DNA from 3 places in the Thioclava kandeliae genome. Region 2 is predicted to be linked to each of the others. Evidence: riboswitches for the same ligand, from Rfam matches in the RefSeq annotation. Region 2 holds a riboswitch; each other region holds the start of a gene.
What was found. Region 2 has a riboswitch for thiamine pyrophosphate ahead of thiC (phosphomethylpyrimidine synthase ThiC). Riboswitches for the same ligand answer to the same signal wherever they lie in the genome.
Positions count from the first base shown of each region.

Region 1: another riboswitch for thiamine pyrophosphate. It lies ahead of thiD (bifunctional hydroxymethylpyrimidine kinase/phosphomethylpyrimidine kinase); the one in region 2 lies ahead of thiC (phosphomethylpyrimidine synthase ThiC).
Region 3: another riboswitch for thiamine pyrophosphate. It lies ahead of thiB (thiamine ABC transporter substrate binding subunit); the one in region 2 lies ahead of thiC (phosphomethylpyrimidine synthase ThiC).

Region 1 is NZ_JAYWLC010000005.1:181,334-188,901, forward strand. Features, by position in the region: gene VSX56_RS08620 (MATE family efflux transporter) at 1-310, opposite strand, end outside; gene VSX56_RS08625 (ThiF family adenylyltransferase) at 338-1,360, opposite strand; gene VSX56_RS08630 (thiamine phosphate synthase) at 1,357-1,950, opposite strand; gene VSX56_RS08635 (thiazole synthase) at 1,947-2,720, opposite strand; gene thiS (sulfur carrier protein ThiS) at 2,722-2,919, opposite strand; gene VSX56_RS08645 (FAD-dependent oxidoreductase) at 2,910-3,893, opposite strand; gene thiD (bifunctional hydroxymethylpyrimidine kinase/phosphomethylpyrimidine kinase) at 3,890-4,693, opposite strand; TPP riboswitch at 4,761-4,859, opposite strand; gene VSX56_RS08655 (ABC transporter permease) at 4,925-7,432, opposite strand; gene VSX56_RS08660 (ABC transporter ATP-binding protein) at 7,429-7,568, opposite strand, start outside.
Region 2 is NZ_JAYWLC010000003.1:279,090-286,657, forward strand. Features, by position in the region: gene VSX56_RS05905 (membrane-bound PQQ-dependent dehydrogenase, glucose/quinate/shikimate family) at 1-598, opposite strand, end outside; gene VSX56_RS05910 (LysR family transcriptional regulator) at 793-1,686, opposite strand; gene VSX56_RS05915 (aminotransferase-like domain-containing protein) at 1,844-3,046, opposite strand; gene thiC (phosphomethylpyrimidine synthase ThiC) at 3,278-5,062, opposite strand; TPP riboswitch at 5,175-5,295, opposite strand; gene VSX56_RS05925 (2-hydroxyacid dehydrogenase) at 5,392-6,339, opposite strand; gene VSX56_RS05930 (MFS transporter) at 6,398-7,568, opposite strand, start outside.
Region 3 is NZ_JAYWLC010000005.1:141,049-148,616, forward strand. Features, by position in the region: gene VSX56_RS08420 (cytochrome c1) at 1-517, shown strand, start outside; gene VSX56_RS08425 (NYN domain-containing protein) at 590-1,336, shown strand; gene VSX56_RS08430 (TetR/AcrR family transcriptional regulator) at 1,337-1,996, opposite strand; gene aroC (chorismate synthase) at 2,239-3,342, opposite strand; gene VSX56_RS08440 (dicarboxylate/amino acid:cation symporter) at 3,557-4,888, shown strand; TPP riboswitch at 4,955-5,056, shown strand; gene thiB (thiamine ABC transporter substrate binding subunit) at 5,096-6,082, shown strand; gene VSX56_RS08450 (thiamine/thiamine pyrophosphate ABC transporter permease ThiP) at 6,061-7,568, shown strand, end outside.

The sequences.
Region 1 (7,568 bases), on a different contig from region 2:
CCGCCGTGCCCACAATCCGCCGCGCCTCGCCCAAGGCCCCCCGCCCGATGGCCTGCCCGATCAGGATCGTCGCGGCCATGCCGAAGCCGAACACAAAACTGACCAGCAGGAACATGATCAGGTTGCCATTGGTCGTGGCCGCCAGCGCCGCCTCGCCGATCAGATTGCCGACCCAGGCCGAGTCGATCGAGCCGCCCGCCGATTGCAGCACCGACGAACCCAGCGTCGGCAGCGCGAAGAGCGCCAGTTGCCACGGGATCGACCCCGTTGTCAGCCGGTTCGGGGCATCTGGTCTGTGGCTCTGTGGCATGCGGGGCTCCGTCATATCGTCAGGCCGCTAGATAGCGCCCGGCACCTCCATGTCACCGGCTGCAACCCGAGAATTATTATAAGCCTCTTCACCATTCCGCGCGCCCATCGCGACCAGCACGATCTCGCCCTGCCAATATGGCCGCACGGCCTCCGCCGCGGCCCAGGCCCGCTGGCCCGAACGGCAGACCAGCACCAGACGTTCATGCCTCGCCTGCCGCGCCATCTCCGGCAGGTCCGCGGCCTGCAGGCGATGCGCTTGAGGATGCGCCAGCGGGCCTTCCTCGGGCCGCCGCAGATCGACAACCAGATCCGCATCGCTCAGTGCCTCGGGCGCAATGAAGCGCGGTGCGAAATCGGGTTCGGGTGCGCTGTGGAAGGCAAAGCCACCAAAGCGCCAATGGGTGGCGTCAAAGCTGGTGACCCGCCCGAGAGGGCTCTCGCCATGACCGGTCAGAACCGCCAGCGCCATCTGCGCCTGCAGGCTCCCGATAATCCCCACGACCGGCCCCAGCACCCCGTCCTCGGCGCAGCTGCCCATGCGCTGCGGCAGATCGGGGAACACCGCCCTGAGCGAAGGCGCCCCCGCACAAAAGCCCCCCACATAGCCTGCACTTTCGACCACAGAGGCCGAAATCAGCGGGATGCGCCGCGCAAGACACTGATCCGAGAGGATATAGCTGACCGCAAAACTATCGGCGCAATCAAGCACCAGATCGCAGCCTTCCACCGCCTGCGCCACATTGGCGGGGCTCAGCGCCTCAGCCTGCGGCGCGATCCGCACCTCCCCATTGAGCGCAGCCATATGGCGGGCAGCGGCCTCCACCTTGAGCGCGCCCAGATCCCCCTCACGGAACAGCGTCTGGCGGTGCAGGTTCGACAGGCTCACCCGATCCGCATCCATCAGACGGATATGGCCCACGCCCGCCCCGACCAGATATTGCAGCACGGGGGCTGCCAATCCACCGGCCCCCACAACCAGCACCCGCGCCTTTTGCAAACGGTCCGAGGCCGCACCCAGAATAGCGCTCTGGCGGGCATAGCGGGTCATGCGGTGGCCTCCAGCCATTGTCCGATCCGCGCCTCGGGGTCAGCGTTCAGCGTGATATCGGTCACCACCGACACGCAATCGGCCCCTGCCGCAAGGGCCAAGGGCGCGCGTTCCACCGACAACCCGCCAATCGCCACCAAGGGCACCCCTGCGCAGAGCCGCTTCCACTCGGTCAGCTTCTCCACGCCCTGCTGATGCCATTTCATCTTCTTCAGGATCGTCGGCCAGACAGGCCCCAGCGCGATATAATCGGGGATCACCGTCAGGGCACGATCCAGCTCGGCCTCGTCATGGGTGGAGACGCCCAGCTTCAGCCCCGCGCCACGGATCGCCATCAGATCGGCACTCTCCAGATCCTCCTGCCCCAGATGCAGCCAGTCAAAACCCAGCTCGATCGCCAACTGCCAATGGTCATTCACCACCAGCTGCGCCCCATGCGCACGGCACAGATCGCGGCCCTCAGCCAGCATCTCGCGCAGGCGGTCCTGCGGCTGGTCCTTGATCCGCAGCTGGACGAATTTCACCCCCAAGGGCAGCGCGCGGCGCAGCCAGTCGGGATGGTCGAAGATCGGATAGAACCGCGGGATCATGCCAGCACCGCCATGCCGATCACCGGCGTCGAGGGCTGGGCCATATCGCGCGGCTCCATCGGGTCGGCCTCATAGGCCAGCCGCCCTGCCTCGAGCGCGCGGGCAAAGCCTTCGGCCATGGCTGCAGGGTCTCCGGCCTTGGCCACTGCCGTATTCAGAAGCACTGCATCAAAGCCCATCTCCATCGCCTGCGCGGCATGGCTGGGCAGCCCCAGCCCCGCATCGATGATCATCGGCACATCAGGGAATTGCGCGCGCAGGGTTCGCAGCCCGTAGGGATTGTTCACCCCGAGCCCCGTGCCGATAGGCGCCCCCCATGGCATCAGGACCTCGGCCCCCGCCTCCAGAAGCCGCCCCCCCAGGACACCATCCTCGGTGGTATAGGGAAACACCTTGAACCCGTCCTCCGCCAGAATGCGCGTGGCTTCCACAAGGCCGAAAGGATCGGGCTGGAGCGTATCGGGATGGCCGATCACCTCCAGCTTGATCCAGTCGGTGTCAAAGACCTCGCGCGCCATATGGGCGGTGGTCACCGCCTCCTTCACCGAATGGCAGCCAGCGGTGTTGGGCAGGACCGGCACCGCCAGCCCGCGGATCAGATCCCAGAAGCCCGCGCCCGTGCCACTGCCCGCGCTCTCGCGGCGCAGGGAGACGGTCGCCACCCCCGCCCCCGAGCGTTCGAAGGCCTGCGACAGATCCACGGGGCTGGGATATTGCGAGGTGCCCAGCATCAGCCGCGATGCGATTTCGGTGCCATAGAAAACAGGCATGTTACCCTCCCTGACGGGGTGCGAGAATTTCCAGACGGTCGCCCTCGCGCAGCGCGTGGCCCGCGCGGGCGGCAGAGGCCACAAAGACCTCGTTGACGGCTGTGGCGACTTTCGCCTCGCCATAGCCCAGAGCCATCAGGGCCTCGGCCAGAGTAGCTGCTTCCGCCTCGGTTGGCGTTCCGTTGACGATCAGGCGCATGCGGCCTCCTTGCACAGTTCGGATATGGTGCCTTCCATCAGGTAATCGGCCGCCGTCACCGCCAAAGCGGGCGACATCAGATAGCCATGACGGTAGAGCCCGTTGACATGGGTGCGCTCTCGCGCGGCCACCACGCGGGGGATGTTATCGGCAAATGCAGGGCGGGCATCGGCGCCCAGTTCCAGCACCTCGGCCTCGGCAAAACCGGGATGCAGCGCGAAGGCCGCATTCAGCAGCTCCACGGTGGAGCGCAGGGTCGAGGGCCCACGGCTGTCGCCCTCGAGTTGAGAGGCGCCAAGCATGAAAACCCCGTCGCCGCGCGGCACGATATAGAGTGGATAGCGCGGATGCAGCAGCCGCACCGGTCGGCTGAGCGTGATCTGCGGACAGCGCAGCACCACCATCTCGCCCCGCACGCCGCGCAGATCGGGCAGTAGATCCCGCGCCGCCAGCCCGCGACAATCCACGAGCCGCCCCAGATGCGGGGCATCGGGCAGGATCTCGACCCCCTTCGCCGCCAGCCCGTCGCGCAGACCGCGCAATGCGATACGCGGATCGATATGGGCCTCGGTGTCAAAAAACAGCGCGCGGGCGTGGCGCTCGGCCAGATCGGGCTCCAGCGCGGCGATCTCCGCGCCCTCCAGCCAGCGATGCCCGTCGGTGCGCCGCGCGAAACGGTCCAGCTCGCGCCGGTCGCGGGCCAGTGTGACCACCAGCGTGCCGCGACGGGTCACCGGCACGCCTGCCCGCGCCCACCAATCGGCCGCCGCCAGACCATGGCGCACGATCACCTCTTCGCTGATCTCGCTTTCGCAATGCGGCGCCAGCATGCCGCCCGCCCACCAGCTGCAGCCATGCGGACCAGCCGCGCCATTGGGGTCGATGACCTGCACCCGCGCACCACGCGCGACCAGCTCATGCGCGGTGGCAAGCCCCGCAACCCCCGCGCCAAGAATGGTGAAATCAACGCTCATACCAGTGCCTCCTCGGACCAGATCCCGTGGAAATGATGCACCGGCCCATGGCCCTGCCCGATCTGCAGGCTGTCGGCCGCACGGATCGCGCCCTGCAGCCAGTCATGGGCGCGCGCCACCGCCTCAGGCAGCGGCCTCCCCGAGGCCAGCCCCGCCGCCACCGCAGAGGCCAGCGAACAGCCCGTGCCATGGGCATTGCGGGTGGCGATGCGCGGCGCGGTGAAACGATAGGCCGCATCCGCCAGCAGCAGGTCGGTACAGACCTCGCCCGCCGCATGACCACCCTTCAGGAGAACGGCCCCGGGCCCCAGCGCCTGAAGCGCGCGGGCCTGTGCCTCATCGGCCTCCTGCGCTTCGGGCAGGCCCAAGAGACAAGCGGCTTCGGGCAGGTTGGGGGTCAGGAGCGTCGCCCTTGGCAGGAGCTGGGTGGTCAGCGCGGCCACCGCCTCCTCTGCCAGAAGCGCATCACCGGATTTGGCGATCATCACCGGATCAAGCACCACAGGGCCTGCAAAGCCCGCAAGTTCCTCGGCCACCACCCGCACCAGATCCGCCGAGCCGAGCATGCCGATTTTCACCGCATCCGCGCCGATATCCTCCAGACAGGCACGGATCTGGGCGCGCAGCATCTCGGGCGTCATCAGCGCCACGGCGCTCACACCGCGCGTGTTCTGCGCGGTGACAGCCGTGACCGCAGTCATCGCATAGACCCCGAGCGCCGAAGCCGCCTTCATATCGGCTTGAAGCCCCGCACCGCCGCCCGAATCGGAGCCTGCAATAATCAGAAGTCTTGCGACCATATCCCCTCCTCCAAAGTCACCGGCACAAGGGCGCGGGCGGAGAAAGGGGGCGCAGAGAGACTGCACCCATCGCTTCGGTTCCGTTTCCTACGCCGGTATGAGCCGGATCAGGTTCGATGGGTTAGCTATCGCCTCTCAGCCCTTGCGGGCACCCCAACGGATTTGGTGTCAGGCTAGACCTCTGGCCGGTCCAGCACAAGGGGGATCGATGCGCCCCTTCGGTTAGCCCGTTCAGTCGGCCTGCCGCAGGATGCGGGCCGGACGCACCCGCAGCGGACGGATCACGAAGAACAGATCCGACAGGAGTGCCGCCAGCATGCCGGTGAACAGGATCGCCAGCGCCGGCCCCCAAGCCATTGCATAGCCCAGATCCATGACGCGGGTGAGCACCGCCCATCCGGCCAAGGCCCCTGCCCCCACGGCCACCAGCCCCGCGACGCCGCCGAGGATGAGCGCGCGCAAAAGGAACGCCGTCAGGATACGGGTCCGGCTGGCGCCCAGTGTCTTCAGCAATGCCGCTTCCCATGCGCGGCGCGCCTCGCCCGAGGCCGAGGCCCCGATCAGCACGATCACCCCCGTAACCAGCGTCACACTTGCCGCCAGAGAGGTGGCCCGCGCAATCGCCTGCAGCGCCTCGGTCAGGCGCCCGATCGCCTCGCGCACGGGCACAGCAGTGACATTGGGGAAGGCCTGCGCAAGCGTGCGCAGGATCTCGGGCTCGGCTGTCTCGGGGGCATAGAGTGTGGCCAGATGGGTATGCGGTGCGCCTGCCAGCGCCGAAGGGTTGAAGGTGATCACGAACCCGATCCCAGCCGTCGAGAAATCGACATTCCGGAAGGAGGTGATCGGCGCGGTGATATCGCGGCCAAGGATATTCACCGTGAGCGTATCTCCCAGTTTCAGCCCGATCTCTTTCGCCTCTTCGGCCGCAAAGCTGATCTGCGGGGCGCCGGTATAATCCTCGGGCCAGAACTTGCCCGCCACCACCTCCTCGCGGGGCGTGGCAGCATAGGTCACGCCACGGTCGCCGCGCAGAACCCAGTGATCGGGGCGTCCTTCACGCGCGGGCTTGCCGTTGATCTGCGTGATCACACCGCGCAGCATGGGCGTGGTCTCGACCCGCTCGACCTGCGGATCGGCCTGCATCCGCGCCTTCAAAGGGTCGAGCTGATCGGGCTGGATATCGAGCAGGAAGAAGGCCGGTGCCTGTTTCGGCAGATCGGTGGCGATCGCGTTGCGCAGCCCCGCATCCACCTGCCCGATGGCCGACAGCACTGACAACCCCAGCCCCAGCGACAGCACCACCGGCAGCGCCTCGGACCCCGGCCCCGAGATCCCCGCAAGCGCTACGCGCAGCGCAGGTTGGCCGCGCAACACGCGCTGCACCCGCGCCGCTAAGCGTTTGGTCAGCCAGCCCATCAGCGCCAGCAGGCCCAGCGCCCCAGCCACACCGCCCAAAGCGCCAAGCGCCAGCCAGGGCAGGCCAGAGAGCGCCATCGACGCTCCCACCAACACCGCCAGCAGCGCGGCGATCAGCGCCAGCATCCCCAAGGGTGGCAGCCCCCGCGAACGCGAGCGATAGAGGCGCGCCACACGCGTCTGCGACAGGCGCGAGAGCGGCCAGAGCGAGAAGATCGCGGTGACCAGCGCGCCATACATCGCGGCCTCGGCCATCGGGCCAAGCGCCAGACGCAAATCCACGGGAATCGGCATGACCCGCCCGATCAGCCCGCCAAAGCCCAGAACCAGAAGGCTCGCCAGCGCAAGCCCCGCCACGATGCCAAGCACCGTCAGCCCGATCAGCTGCCAGTAGAACACCCAGCGGATCGTGCGCCCCGTAGCCCCGATGGCGCGCAGGGTGGCCACCGTCGCGGCCTTGCGTTCGAGCCAGCTCGAGACCGAGGACGAGATCCCGACTCCGCCCACGGTCAGCCCCGCAAGCCCCACCAGCACAAGGAAACTCCCCAGTCGCGTCACAAAACGGTCCGCCCCCGGAGAGGCGCGCCTGCGATCGCTCCAGCTCATGCCCGCATCCTTGAACCGGATGCGGGCCTCGGCCTTCAGCGCATCGAGATCGGTGCCTTGGGGCAGCGCCACGCGGTATTCGCTCTCGAAAAGTGCCCCCGCATCCAAGAGCCGCGAGCCCTCCAGCGCCTTCGTGGCCACGATCACCGGCGGGCCGAGCGTGATCCCCGCCCCTGTCTCGTCGGGCGCACGGGCAAGCCGCGCCAGCATACGGAACGCCACCCCGCCGATCTCGACCCGATCGCCCGGTTTCAAGCCCATCCGGTCCGCCAGAACGGGGTCGATCAGGGCGCCATAGATCCCGTCCTGCGGGGTCCGGAGCTGATCCAGCGGCAGATCGGGCGCGGTTTCGACGGTCCCGTAAAGCGGATAGGCGCTATCGACCCCCTTCACCTGAATGAGCGCGGTCTGCAAGCTGTCCCCCTCGCCGTGACGCAGCATGGAGCGGAAATCGATTACCTCGGAGACGCGGCTGGCGCGCTCCTCGATCCACTGGCGCTCAAGGGGCGTGGCGCGGCGATAGGTGAATTCCAGCTGCGCATCGCCCCCCAGAAGGGCCGCCCCCTGATCATGGAGCGCGGACTGGATCGCATGGCGCACCAGCCCCACCGAGGCAATCGCCGCCACTCCCAGCATCAGACACAGGAAAAACACGCGGAAGCCGCGCAAGCCGCTGCGCAGCTCGCGCCGCGCGATGGTCCATGACACGCTCATGCGCGGCTATCCGAGACAACGGTCCCGTCGCGCAGACCCACCACGCGGTCACAGCGCGCGGCCAGATCGGCAGCATGGGTGACCAGAATGAGCGTGGCACCATAATGGTCGCGCAGCCCGAACAGCAGGTCCATGA
Region 2 (7,568 bases):
CCTGCAGGTCTTTCACGTTGTCGCGGTTGATCTGGTCGAGTGACGCGAAGCGGTCCTCGTTGCCATCCGAACCATAGCTGGACCAGTCGAGCTGACGGGTAGCATCTGTCACCGGCACCTGACCGGTCGCGGCCACCGAATTATGGATGCCATGCGGCTGGAACATGCCCCAGACCAGACCGATGATCGCGATCAGCGCGACCACGGCCACACCCAGATTGGGCGCGGTCAGCGGCTTGCGGCCCGCGCGTTTCAGCGCCAGCGGTTGCACCAGCATCAGCACGAAGAAGGCGCAGAGGAAGGTGAAGATACGCGCATGCAGCGCCCAGAAATCAACGCCGGCTTCCCAGAAAGCCCAGAGGATGGTCAGGGCGAAGGCGATGGTATAGACCAGTGCGCCTTTCGAGCCGCCACGCGCCAGTTCGATACCGGTAACGAGGACGGCCAGACCCATGAGGAGATAGTACCAGCTGCCGCCGCGCGAGATCAGCATGCCGCCACCGATGGCAAGGCCAAGGCCCGCGACGGCGAATGCAACCCCGAGAACGATCAGTAGGGCCTTGGCCCAAGCCGATACGGAGGTGTTCGAGTCAGTCATTGATCAGGTTTCCCTTAGGAGGAGGTCGGAACCCGCGCGCCCTTCCCGTCTTCCCACCAGCCCCGATGAAAGCTGTGACAAAATGCCATCGTGCAAATCCGCGAAAGATCACGCTGTGTAACAATGGCGCTAGTTAACAGCTTTGTGCATCCGGTCCAGATTTGTTATCCGATGAAACAATTCGGATAATCCGATCAATCTGTCAGCGCCTTGACACCTTCATAGAGCAGATCACTCAGCGCCTTGGCCTCGACGGGCGGGTGGTCGACATTGCCCAGCATCAGATCGAGCCGCACATAGCGGCGGTGATCGACCTCTGTTTCGAGCGCGATCAGGCGCTTGGCCGCCAGTTCCACTTGCACCTTGTGCAGCGGCAACCAGCCGAAACAGACCCCCTGCCGCACCGCCTCGATCGCACTTTCCACCCCCGAGACATACCAGATCCGGCCTTCGGTCACTGGGGGCTCGGGGCGTTCGTTATCGCGTTCACGCACGATCACCCGCAAATAGCGCACAAGATCGTTGTGGCGCAGGGCACCTTTGGCCTGCGCCAGAGGATGGTCTGGCCGGGCCACGGGTGCCATCAGCACCTCGTAGAGCGGGCGCCCTTCCATGCGGCGCGGATCGGGCAGACAGATCGCCAGATCGAACCTCTGATCCTCGAGCGCCGAGGCATAGGTCCGCTCGACCTCGCGCAGATCGATCCGCGTTTCGGGATAGCGCGCGATCACCTGCGAGATGGCCTGCATCAGGAGCGGCTTTGGGAAAAGGCTATCGACAACGATGCGCAGATCACGCTCCGCTTTGCCCGCGATCTCGGCCGCGCGGGCCTCGATCCGGCGCATATCCTCCAGCACCGGCAGGATCTCGGCCAGCAGCACCTTGCCGGTCTGTGTCAGCACGGCCCGCCTGCCCTGCACCTCCATGATTGTCACGCCCAGATTGTCCTGCAGCTTCGAGATGGCATAGCTGACCGAAGACTGGCTGCGTGACAGGATATGCGCGGCATCGGCAAAATTCCCGCATTTCACAACAGTTTGGAGAACGCTCCATTGCTCGAGCGTTGAACGCGGGATGGAATAGCTCATGCGGGGCCTGCTGGTTGCGCGGTCGACATGCCGCCGGACTGTCGCCACGGCAATCTAGCGTCCTCTGGCCGGATCGCAAGACCGGTTTCAGCACGCATGACGCCCATCAAAAAGCCCCCGCTTTCTGGAAAGCGGGGGCGGGATAACGTGCGGGCGGTTAGCGCAGGATGCGGCCGATCCGCGCGATGCCCTCGTCGATCTGTTCGTCGCTGGCACAGGAATAGCTCAGCCGCAGCGTGTTCTGGCCTGAACCATCGGCATGGAACGCCCCGCCCGGAACAAAGGCCACCTTCTCGTCGCGCACGGCTTTCGCCAGAAGCTCGGCGCCGTTCAGCTTGGGGTCGAATGTCAGCCAGATGAACATACCGCCCTCGGGGCGGGTGAAGCTGACCGAAGCCGGCATCTCGCGCTCGAGCGCGGCAATCATCCGGTCGCGGCGGGAGGCATAGACTGCTTTGATCTTGGCCACATGCTCGTGGAAGATCGCGCGGGCAACATGGTTGGTCACGATCTGGTTGAGGGTCGGCGAATGCAGATCGGCGGCCTGTTTCATCAGCACCAACCGGTCGATCACAGGCTTGGCCGCCACGACCCAGCCCACACGCAGGCCCGGTGCCAGGGTCTTCGAGAAGGAACCGCAATAGATCGTGCGGGTATTCTCGATGCCGCCTTTACGCTCGATATCGAGTGCGAGAATCGGAGGGATCGCCTCGCCATCGAAGCGCAGGTTCTGATAAGCGCCATCCTCGATGATCGCGCAATCGAGCGCCTCGGCCTGATCGAGCACACGCTCGCGGCCCTCGCGCGGGATGGTCTCGCCGGTGGGGTTGGCGAAATCGGCCGAGAGATAGGCGAACTTCACCTCGCCGCCGGCGGCTTTGGCCTCGGCTTTCAGCGTCTCGGGGTCGATATTCGACATCGGATCGAGCGGGATGTAGCGCGGCTCATAGGCATTGAACGCACCGAGCGCCCCCAGATAGGTCGGGCGCATCACGGCGGCAGTATCGTTCTCGGTCAGCATCAGCTTGCCAAGATAGTCGAGCGCCTGCTGCGAGCCGGAGGTGATCATGATATTATCGACCGCGCAAGGCACGCCGATCTTTTCCATCTCGCCCACCAGCCATTCGCGCAGCGGACGGTAACCTTCGGAGACCGAATATTGCAGCGCCGCATGGCCGTTATTATCGGCCATCGTCGCGGCAAAGGCGTCGGAATAGGCCGTGCTCGGGAACAGGGTCGGGTCGGGAATGCCGCCCGCGAAGGAAATGATATCGGGCTGGTCGAGAAGTTTCAGCAGCTCCCGGATCTCCGAGGCTTTCATCCGGCCCGCGCGGCGTGCGAGCACTTTCGTCCAGTCCATTTTACGTCTCCTGCGTCTCGTCCGGGCGCGCACTGCCCTTACAGGCCGCCCTTTTTCACTTGTTACCCTTCGGGTCCGTGCAGCGTTAGCGCCTAACGTAACCCTTCGCAAGACGGGCAAAGGTGAGATGATGCACAGAAAACCTACGCATCGGTCATAAAAACGAGAGCAATATTACAAACAGGGCGCTACGGACGCAAAATAATTTCCACGTCCGCAGCTTTGGGTTGATCAGGCCTCGCTTGGCTCGGGGATATAGAGCGCCCCGCCCTCGCGGAATTTCTCGGCCATTTTGTCCATGCCCTCCTGCCGCTGCGCCTCGGCGCGGATGTCATGGCTGATCTTCATCGAACAGAATTTCGGCCCGCACATCGAGCAGAAATGCGCGACCTTATGGGCCTCGGCCGGCATGGTCTCGTCATGCATGGACCGCGCGGTATCGGGATCGAGCCCGATATTGAACTGGTCCTCCCAGCGGAACTCGAAGCGCGCACGGCTGATCGCGTCATCGCGCCGCTGCGCACCCGGATGGCCCTTGGCAAGGTCCGCCGCATGAGCGGCCAGCTTATAGGTGATCACGCCCGTCTTCACATCGTCACGGTCGGGCAGGCCCAGATGCTCTTTCGGCGTCACATAGCACAGCATCGCGGTGCCGAACCAACCGATCATCGCGGCGCCAATGGCGGAGGTAATATGGTCATATCCCGGTGCGATATCGGTGGTCAGCGGTCCGAGCGTGTAGAAAGGCGCCTCGTGGCAGTGCTTGAGCTGCTCGTCCATATTGGCCTTGATCTTGTGCATGGCCACATGGCCCGGCCCTTCGATCATCACCTGACAGTCCTTGGCCCATGCGATCTTGGTGAGTTCCCCCAGCGTGCGCAGCTCGGCGAATTGCGCCTCGTCATTGGCATCGGCAATCGAACCGGGGCGCAGGCCGTCCCCCAGCGAGAAACTCACATCATAGCGGCGGCAGATATCGCAGATCTCGTCGAAATGCTCGTAGAGGAAGCTCTCGCGGTGATGATGCAGGCACCATTTCGCCATGATCGAGCCGCCGCGCGAGACGATGCCGGTGACGCGCTTTGCGGTCATCGGGATCATATGCAGACGCACGCCCGCATGGATGGTGAAGTAGTCCACCCCCTGCTCGGCCTGCTCGATCAGCGTATCGCGGAAGATCTCCCAAGTGAGATCCTCGGCCACGCCGCCCACCTTTTCGAGCGCCTGATACAAAGGCACCGTGCCGATCGGAACCGGCGAATTGCGGATGATCCAGTCGCGGATATTGTGGATATTGCGGCCCGTCGAGAGGTCCATCACCGTGTCCCCGCCCCAGCGGATCGCCCAGACCATCTTCTCGACCTCTTCCTCCATCGAGGAGGTCACCGCCGAATTGCCGATATTGGCGTTGATCTTCACCTTGAAGTTACGCCCGATGATCATCGGTTCCAGCTCGCGGTGGTTGATATTGGCGGGGATAATCGCGCGGCCCTCGGCAATCTCGGTCCGCACGAATTCGGGCGTCACCAGATCGGGGAGGGTCGCGCCCATCGGGTCACCGTCGCGCGTATAGGCGGCCATACGGCCCTCGTTCTCGCGGATCGCCACAAACTCCATCTCGGGAGTGATGATCCCTGCGCGCGCATAGGCCAGCTGCGTCACCGCGCGGTCACCCACGGCCCGCAGCGGCGGGCGCAGCACGGGGAACGGCGCTACCAGACGGTCGCCCTTGGCGAAACCGTTATCGGCATCGGTAGTGGCGCGGCCCTCGTATTCCTCGATCTCGCCGCGTGCCTGCAGCCAGCCGCCACGGGTCTCGGGCAGGCCTTTGGCGATGTCGATCCGGGCGGCCGGATCGGTATAGGGCCCCGAACTGTCATAGACACAGAGCGCCTCTTCATTCGAGATCTCGATCTCGCGCATGGGCACGCGCAGCGCGTGGATATTGCCTTCCTTATGCACCTTGCGCGAACCAATCAACGCGCCTGTGGTGATGGTCGGGATGATGTCTTTCATGTCGGTCTCCTCTTACGAAAAGACCCAACCAAAAACTGCGAGGGAATAGGCCACAGCTGACCCGGAAATGGGCCAGAGCGGCCCGAAAGGACCGCCCATGAGACATGGATGCGGAATTGCCCTTCGGTCTTCCTACGCCAGCATCAACTGGGTCAGGTTCAAAGGGTCGCGTCACCGGAATTTCTTCCAATCAGCCTCTCAGTCCCTTGGGCGGGACTCCCCTGACGTGGGTGCAGACTTGCCGAAAATCGAGGCGGCGTCAATGGGCCTCTGCGGGGGCCTTGCGGGTTTCCCCGCCGCGAAATGGACCAGTGCGGCGGGGAAAGGGGTCAGACCTGTGCCAGAGGGCGCGCGGTCCGCGGACTGTTCTGTCCGAAATGTTCGGCTAGGGCATCGACAACATAATCGGCCATCGCCTGACGGGTCTCCTCGGTGCCCGAGCCCAGATGCGGGGTGAGGATCAGGCGCGGATCATCGATGAAGGCCTGCGGCACCTGCGGCTCGTGCTCGAACACATCAAGCGCAGCCCCCGCCAGCCCGTCACGGGCCATGGCCTCCAGAAGCGCGGCCTCATCGACCACCGGCCCCCGCGCCACATTGACGAGGAACCCGCGCGGCCCCAGCGCCGCGATCTCTGCGGCGCCAAAGGAATGGCGCGTCTCCTCGGTCAGCGGACAGGTCAGGATCACCAGATCGCAGGCCTCGGCCAGTGATAGGGCGCTTGGATGATAGGTATACTCCACGGGCTTGCGGTTCGGGCCCTGATAATGGATGCGCGCCCCCATGGCCTCCAGCCTGCGCGCCAGCGCCTTGCCGATCGTGCCGAGCCCGACAATTCCCACATCCATTTGCGAGATCGAACGTCCGAGTTTGTATTGCGGCTGCTCGGGCCATTTTCCTGCCCGCACGAAGCCATCCGCCTGCACCAGATCACGGGTGACCGCCAGCGCCAGCCCGAGGGCGGCATTGGCCACATCCTCGGCCAGAATATGCGAGGTATTCAGGAGTTTGATGCCACGCGCCTTGACGGCCGGCACATCGACATTGTCGAGCCCCGCGCTATAGCTTGCGATAACCTCCAGATCGGGCAGCGCATCGAGAAGCGCCTGATCCACGATGGTCTTACGCAGCGCAAGCCCCCGCACGCCCTTGCCGTTTTGCGCAAGCCATGCCGCAGCATCCCTCTCCGGCAGAATGCGCAGATCAAACAGCTCTTCCAGCTCGGCGCCGGTGGTCTGTGGCAGTTTGGCAGCTTTCAACACAACAGGTTTGGTCATCATAATCTCCATGGACGAAGGGGCCCGCAGCATCCCGCAGGCCCTTTTGTAAATGCTCTCAGCCCTGCGCGCCGCTCTCGACACGTTTGATCGGGCCCATCACGAAGGCAAAGAGGATCGCTGCCACAAGGCAATGCGCGGCCACGAAATAGAGCCCCACGGTATAGCCGCCCGTCACCTGCACGGTGTAACCGAAGACGATGGGGGTGATAATGCCTCCCACATTGCCGATGCAGTTGAAGATCGCACCGGCCAGACCCACAGCCTCACGCGGCGCGGTATCCGAGATCACGGCCCATGTGCCCGAGCCTGCGGCCATGCCCTTGCCGAAGAAGGCAAGCCCCATCAGCGCCACGATCATGATGTTGGAGTTGCTGAACGCCGCCAGAACGATAGAACACCCGATCAGCATACCCAGCACATAGGGCGTCTTGCGGCCCCGCGACACGCTCCAGCCATTGCGGATCAGCGCATCCGATACCGAGCCGCCCGTGATGCCGCCGATAAAGCCCGCGATGGCCGGAAGCATGGTGGCAAAGCCCGCCTCCATGATGTTCATGCCCCGCGCCTGCACCAGATAGATCGGGAACCATGTGATGAAGAAATAGCTCAATGCGATGGTGCAATATTGCCCGATATAGGCGCACCAGAGCATGCGGTTGCTCAGCAGCAGCCCGAACATACGCGCCGAGGCTTTGGGGCGGTTGGTCAGCTCGCGCTGGCTGTCGATATCGACCATCGCGCCGCCCGCTTCCATCAGCTCCAGCTCTGCGGCATTCACGCCCCGATGCTCGCGCGGCGGCTTCATGAATTTGAACCACACGACCGCAGCCAGAAGCCCCACCACACCCAGCGTGAAGAAGGGCACAGGCCAGCCGAAGCTCTGCACCAGCCAGCCCGAGATCGGCGAATAGATCGCGACCGCGAAATAGGAGGCCGAGGCAAAGAGCGAGGTGGCAAGCCCCCGCTCCCCGCGCGGAAACCACATCACCGCGACACGGGCATTCGCCGGAAAACTCGGCGCCTCGATCAATCCCAAGGCGAAGCGCAGCACGAAAAGGAGCCCCAGCGCAACCGATAGTTCGGTGGTCACCTCGCCCACCAACCCCACAAGGAAGGTGGCGATGGACCACAGGACCAGTGCTACGCCATAGATCATCTTGGTGCCGAATTTATCCAGCAGCATCCCGCCCGGGATCTGTCCGATCACATAGGCCCAGCTGAAGGCC
Region 3 (7,568 bases), on a different contig from region 2:
CGAGGAGCGCGCGGGCAAGGAGACCGACCATTTCCCTGCCAACACCTCTGCCGGTGCGCCCGATCTGTCGCTGATGGCCAAATCGCGTGCGGGCTTCCACGGACCCTATGGCACGGGGATCGCGCAGCTTGTGCAGGGCATGGGGGGCCCCGAATATATCTATTCGCTCCTGACCGGCTATACCGGTGAGGAAACCGAAACGGCGGGCAATGTCCTCTACGAGAACCATATCTTCCCGACTGGCGCGCTGCAGATGCCGCCGCCGCTGATGGCGGATATGATCGACTACGAGGATGGCACCCCCGCCACGGTGGACCAGATGGCCCGCGATGTGTCGGCCTTCCTGATGTGGGCGGCAGAGCCCAAGCTGGTGGACCGCAAGCGATGGGGTTTTGTGGCGGTGCTGATCCTCTCGCTTCTGACGATCCTGCTCTATCTTGCCAATAAACGGCTCTGGGCGCCTTACAAGGACCGTTTCCGCGAGGATGATTACCGCGAGCATATACCGGAAGAATAAAGATGCGCGTCCCTCGGGGCGCGCATTTTCCTTTTGGCACGGATGCGATAGGGTAGGTCAAAAGAGGATGCCATGCCCGAGAACCAACGAACCGCCCGCCTGTGTGTCCTGATCGACGCCGATAACATGCCCGCCACCCATGCCGAGGCGATCTTCGAGGAGATCTCGGGGCTGGGTGAGGCCAGCGTCCGCCGTATCTATGGCGACTGGTCCGCCCAGCGTCTGGGCGGCTGGGCCAAGAAGGCCAATACGCTGGGCCTCGTGGCCGACCAGCAATTCGCCAATACCAAGGGCAAGAACGCCTCCGATATCGCGCTGGTGATCGCGGCGATGGATTTCCTGCATTCGGGACGGTTCGATGGCTTTGTGCTGGTCTCGTCCGATAGCGATTTCACCCGCCTTGCACAGCGAATCCGCGAACAGGGGCTCGATGTGTTCGGCATCGGCGAGAAAAAGACGCCCGAAGCCTTCCGCAATGCCTGCAAACGCTTCATCTATGTGGAGAATCTGGGCGAGACCACGCCCGAGCCGGAACAACCCGCAGACCCGCAGGCCGAGGCCGCGCCGCGCCCTGCCCGTCCCGAGAAACCGGGTGCCAAGGAGGCCATTCCGCTGGTGGCTGCCGCCATGAAACGGATCGGGCTGGAAGAGGAGTGGTATTCGCTAGGCCAGATCGGCCAGTTCATCATGCAGGCCAATCCCGATTTCGATACCCGCACCTATGGCGCGGCAAAGCTGTCGGATCTCCTGCGCCAGACGGGGCGCTTCGAGGTGAAAAAGGGCGAGGGCAACAGCCTGCAGGTGCGCGATCGCGCCTGATTACGTCTCGCGGCACCGGCAAGCGGTGCCGTAGCGGGCGAGAAACATCTCGACCGCCTCTTTGATCGTGCGCTGCCGGCCTGCTTCCGAGATCGCCTCGGGGCAGCCGAATACGATCTTGGCATGGAGATTGGCTTTGCACAGTTCCAGAAACTGCTCTGCTGCAAAGTCGAAATCCTCTATCGCCAGCTCGCCCCGCTCGACCCCGCGGCGCATCAGCCCCGCCAGCTTTTCGCACACGACGACATGACCGGTTTCATAAAACCGCCGCCCGACCTCGGGGAAACGGTCCGCCTCGGCAACGCAGACGCGGAAGATATCGCGGCCGAAATCGGAAAACATATAGGCGGTCAACTCCTCCGCTGCGCTGGTCAGGACATCGCGGATCGGCGCATCCATCGCCTCTACAGGAGACATGGAGGCTTGTGCCTGCATCGCGCATTCCTGCTGGGCAAACACAAGAAAGAGCAGCCGTTTGTCCGACACGTAACTATAAAGCGTCGCCTTGGAGACGCCCGCCTCGCGCGCGATGTCATCGACCGAAGCCCCCTCGAACCCGTCGCGCAGGAACACCTTGCGCGCGCCTTCCAGCACCTGATCGAACTTGCGTCCGCGGCGGATACATGCGTCCTTAGCTGGCGCTTTACAGGAATTCGACATGGGACACCCTTTTTCCGTCAATATAGACAGAACGGTTTAGAGGGGAAAGGGGATCCATGTGCAAGGTTACTTTCCATGCACATCCGCAAGACAGACACGAATCGCATGCAGATTCGCCCTGCCTGCGGACAACCGCCTTCTTCTGTGGCACATCCGGTCAGTCGGCCACCCGAAACAGCATGCTCTGCAGCACCTAAAGCCTCGGTTCGCGCGAACCGAGGCGCCCGCGTCCCGGGCAAATGCTAGCGGCCGATCCGACCGCGCAGGCCACCGGTCTGACCGCGATCCATCAGCAGATGGTCGAGAATGACGCACGCGGCCATCGCCTCGGCCACCGGCACCGCGCGGATGCCCACGCAGGGGTCATGGCGGCCTTTGGTCACCACTTCCACGGCCTCGCCATCAAGGTTGATAGACTGGCGCGGTGTCAGGATCGACGAGGTCGGCTTGACCGAGAAGCGCACGATAACCGGCTGTCCGGTGGTGATCCCGCCAAGGATGCCGCCCGCATGGTTGGTCAGATATTCCGGCCCGTTCTCGCCCATCACGATCTCGTCGGCATTCTCGATACCGGTCAGATTGGCCGCGTCCATGCCCTCGCCGATCTCGACGCCCTTCACGGCGTTGATCGACATCATCGCCGCTGCCAGATCGGTATCCATCTTGGCATAGATCGGCGCGCCGAGCCCTGCAGGCACGCCCGTGGCCGTCACCTCGATCTTGGCACCGACCGAGGAATGCTGCTTGCGGATCGCCTGCAGGTAATCCGCCCATTCATCGACCACATCCGCATCGGGGATGAAGAAGGGATTCTTCAGGATCTGGCTCTCGTCGAAACGGGCGCGGTTGATGTGCTTCACCCCCATCTGCACCATGTATCCGGTGATCTTCAGCTCGGGCACCAGCTGGCGCAGCACGGCCTGCGCCACACCGCCTGCCGCGACCCGTGCCGCCGTCTCGCGCGCCGAAGAACGTCCGCCGCCGCGGTAATCACGGATGCCGTATTTCTGGAAATAGGCCAGATCGGCGTGACCGGGACGGAACTGGCGCGCGATCTCGCCATAATCCTTGGAGCGCTGGTCGGTATTCTCGATCATCAGCTGGATCGGTGTGCCGGTGGTTTTCCCCTCGAAAACGCCCGAAAGGATGCGCACGGCATCGGCTTCCTTGCGCTGGGTGGTCTCTTTCGACTGCCCCGGACGGCGACGGTCGAGAAAGACCTGAATGAACTCTTCCGAAATCTCGATGCCCGGCGGGCAACCATCGACGGTGGCCCCGAGCGCGGGACCATGGCTCTCGCCCCAAGTGGTGACGCGGAACAGATGTCCGAAAGTATTATACGACATGGGGCAGCTCCCTGATTACGCGCCAGATCCGGTTTGGGGGCATCAAAGCCCGATTCCAGCCTGCATAAAAGGCTGGCACCGATGTAGCAACTGCTTCCCCTCTAGGCAATCTGTGCGTTACCCCGCATGATAGGCAGGCTCACGGGTCACTCGGCGCTCGCGGAACGGGAGCCGCGCGCCACACTGGACCCATCACAACAGGGAGATCAGGCGCATGGCCAGCAAACGCATGTCGCTGACGACACAGATTATGACCGCTATGGGAGCGGGCATCGTATTGGGTGTGATTTTCAACCAGATCGGCTCGGATTTTATCTCGACCTATATTACCGGCGGCCTTCTGGCGATGATCGGCAAGATGTTCGTCAATGCGTTGAAGATGCTCGTCGTGCCTCTGGTGTTCTTCTCGCTCATCTGCGGGGTCACGGGCATCGGTGATATCCGCGTGCTGGGCCGTGTGGGCGGCAAGAGCTTCGCACTCTATATCATGACCACCGCCATCGCGATTGCCATCGCGATCCTCATCGCCAAAATCGTCGGACCGGGCAACGGGTTCACGATGGATGGCGTGGATACTTCGGGCGTCACCGCCAAGGAAGCCCCCTCGGTCTGGGATGTCTTTGCAGGTATCGTGCCCACCAATCCGGTGCAGGCATTCGCCAGCGGCGAGATGCTGCAGATCATCTTCTATACGATCATCCTTGGCGTGGCCGTCCTGATGCTGGGCGAGAAATCCAAAGCCTTTGTCGCGGGCTGTGAATATATGAACGAGGTGATGATGAAGATCGTCTCCATCGTCATGGCCTTCGCCCCCATCGGCGTCTTCTGCCTGATCACCAAAACCTTCGCCGAACAGGGGATCGACCTGTTCCTGCCGGTGCTGACCTATGTGTTGACCCTGACGGGGGCGCTGTTCCTGCATCTGTTTGTCACGCTGATGATCATCCTCAAGGTCTTCTCGGGGCTTAATCCCATCACCTTCATGAAGAAGATCCGCCCCGCGCAGATCTTCGCCTTCTCGACCGCCTCCTCCAATGCCACCATCCCCGTGACGCTACGCTGCGTGACGGAACGCATGGGCGCCAAGAACTCGGTCGCCTCCTTCTGCATTCCCTTCGGCGCCACCATCAACATGGACGGCACCGCGATCATGCAGGGGGTGGCCACGGTGTTCCTTGCCAATGTCTATGGCATCGATCTGGGGCTCGGCGGCTATCTGACGGTGATCGCCATGGCCGTTCTGGCCTCCATCGGCACCGCCGGTGTGCCGGGTGTGGGTCTGGTGATGCTGACCATGGTTCTGGGTCAGGTCGGCCTGCCGATCGAGGGCATCGCGCTGATCTTGGGCGTTGACCGTCTGATGGATATGATCCGCACTGCGGTGAACATCACAGGTGATGCTGTGGTCACCACAATCGTGGCCAAGACCGAGGGGCAGCTGGATATGGCGACCTACGAGAACCCGCTTGCCGGCACCGCCGATGACGATCTGGGCATCGACCCCGCCGCCGAGGCAGAGCTGGCCGAATACGCCCGCCCGCACTGACACCGCTGCACGGGGCGCGCGCCCGCGACACCTTGTCTGAGAACGCGCCCCGTGCAATATATCTGGCCCATAACCTCGGGGTGCCGGTGATCCGGCTGAGATGCCATTGGCGAACCCGTCGAACCTGAACCGGTTAGCACCGGCGGAGGGAAGGTCACGGGACGCACCCATTGCGCCCTCCTTTCCTGCGGATCTGGAGGAGCACAGATGAGAAGATCCCTTATTGGCTTGGCCTTTCTGGCAGGCATGGCAACCACTGCACAGGCCGAGGACACACCCGTCCTGACCGTCTATGAGCCCGATTATTTCACCTCGGAATGGGGCCCCGGCCCGCAGATCGAAAAAGGCTTCGAGGCGCAATGCGGCTGCGATCTGCAATTCGTGGCGGGCGATGTGCTCTCGCGCATCATGCTGGAGGGCAAGAACACCAAGGCGGATGTCGTGATCGGGCTCAATACCGACCAGACCGCCCGCGCCCGCAAGACCGGCCTCTTTGCGCCCTCGAACGAGGATAACTCGCGCCTGACCCTGCCGATCAAATGGACCGATGATACCTTCGTCCCCTTCAACTGGTCGGAAACCGCCTTCATCTACGACAAGACCAAGCTGAAGACCCCGCCAAAATCATTCGATGATCTGCTCAACGCCCCCGATGATCTGAAGATCGCCATTCAGGACCCGCGTTCCTCCGTGTCGGGGCTCGCTCTGCTGCTATGGGTGAAGGCCGTCTATGGCGATAAGGCACCCGAGGCTTGGGCCAAGCTGAAGCCCAAGGTGCTGACCGTGACGCCCGGCTGGTCGGAGAGCTATGGTCTCTTTACCGATGGCGAGGTGGATATGGTGCTGAGCTACACCACCTCCCCCGCCTATCACATCATCGCCGAGAACGATGATACCAAGGCCGCCGCCATCTTCCCCGAGGGCCATTATTTCATGGCCGAGTTGGTGGCCCAGCTGAAAAGCTCGAAACATCCCGAACTGGCACAGAAATTCATGGATTATGTGCTCTCGGATGATTTCCAAAGCATGATCGCCACCGCGAACTGGTCCTATCCCGCCATCATCAAGGACGGCTTCCTGCCCAAGGAATTCGCGGACCTGCCGCGCCCTGCAAAGACCATCTTCTATAGCGAAGACGAGGCCGAGGCCCTGCGCCAGCCCGCGCTTGACGAATGGCTCGCCGCCTTCCGCTGATCGCCTTCGGAGCGACTCTGGTGCCAGTGCTTCTGGTGCTCGGGCCGATCCTTGCGACCGCCCTCCATGGGGGCGGTCTCACTGCTTTGCGCGGATCGGACCTGCAGGCGCTCTGGTTCACCCTCTGGCAGGCGGCGCTCTCGGCGCTGATCTCCTGTGCGCTGGCCGTGCCGCTGGCGCGGGCGCTGGCGCGACGGCGGTTTGTCGGGCGCACTGTGCTGATCACCGCGCTCGGCGCGCCCTTCATCCTGCCGGTGATCGCGGCCATTCTGGGGCTTCTGGCGGTCTTCGGCCGCAGCGGGCTCCTCAATCACGCGCTCGGAGGGATTGGCCTGCCCACGCTCACCATCTATGGCGCGCATGGGGTCATTCTGGCCCATGTGTTCTTCAACCTGCCGCTTGCGACCCGCATGGTGCTGCAGGGCTGGCAATCGATCCCCGCCGAGCGCCTGCGCCTTGCCGCCACGCTCGATTTCGACGGGGCCGCGATGTGGCGCCATCTCGAACGCCCGATGCTGCGCGCCACCCTGCCCGGCGCGTTCGTGGCGATCTTCCTCGTCTGTCTGGGCAGTTTCGCGGTGGCACTGACTTTGGGCGGTGGCCCCTCGGCCACGACGGTCGAACTGGCCATCTATCAGGCTTTCCGTTTCGACTATGACACAGGCCGCGCCGCCAGCCTCGCGCTGGTGCAGGTGGCCCTGTGCCTGATGGCCGTGGGCATAGGGGCAAAGCTCTCGGCCCCCGCGGCCTTCGGCGCAGGGCTCGACCGGCCCGCCCTCTTCGCGCCCTCGACCCGCTTAGCGCAATGGGCCGATGCAACCGTCATCGCGGCCTCGGCCCTGTTCCTGCTCCTGCCCATCGCACTGATCCTCTGGCGCGGGCTTCCCGCGCTGGCCACGATGCCCCCGATGGTCTGGCAGGCCGCGCTGACCTCGCTCACCATCGCGCTCGGATCCACGGCACTGACGCTGGCATTGGCCCTGCCGCTCGCCCTTCACGCACCACGCCACCGCTGGACGGAAGGCGCGGCCATGTTGCCGCTTGCGGCCTCCGGTCTGGTGCTGGGCACGGGGCTGTTCCTGATGATCCAGCCCTTTGCCGCCCCCACCAGCCTCCTGATCCCCGTCACGCTGGTGGTCAACGCAACCCTGTCGCTGCCTTTCGTCACACGCCTCCTCCTGCCCGAGATCCACGCGCTTCAGGCCGATTACGACCGACTCGCCACATCGCTCGATATGGGCGGCGCAGCCAAGCTGCGGTTCCTTACCCTGCCGCGCCTCGCCCGCCCTCTGGGCTTTTCGGCGGGGCTTGCCTGTGCTTTCTCGATGGGGGATCTCGGCGTGATCACGCTGTTTTCCGATGGCCAGACCCGCACCCTGCCCTTGGCCATCTTCCAGCTGATGGGCAGCTACCGCCTCGATCAGGCCGCCGCCGCCGCGACCCTGCTTCTTACCCTCACCTTCGGGCTTTTCGCCCTTTTCGACCG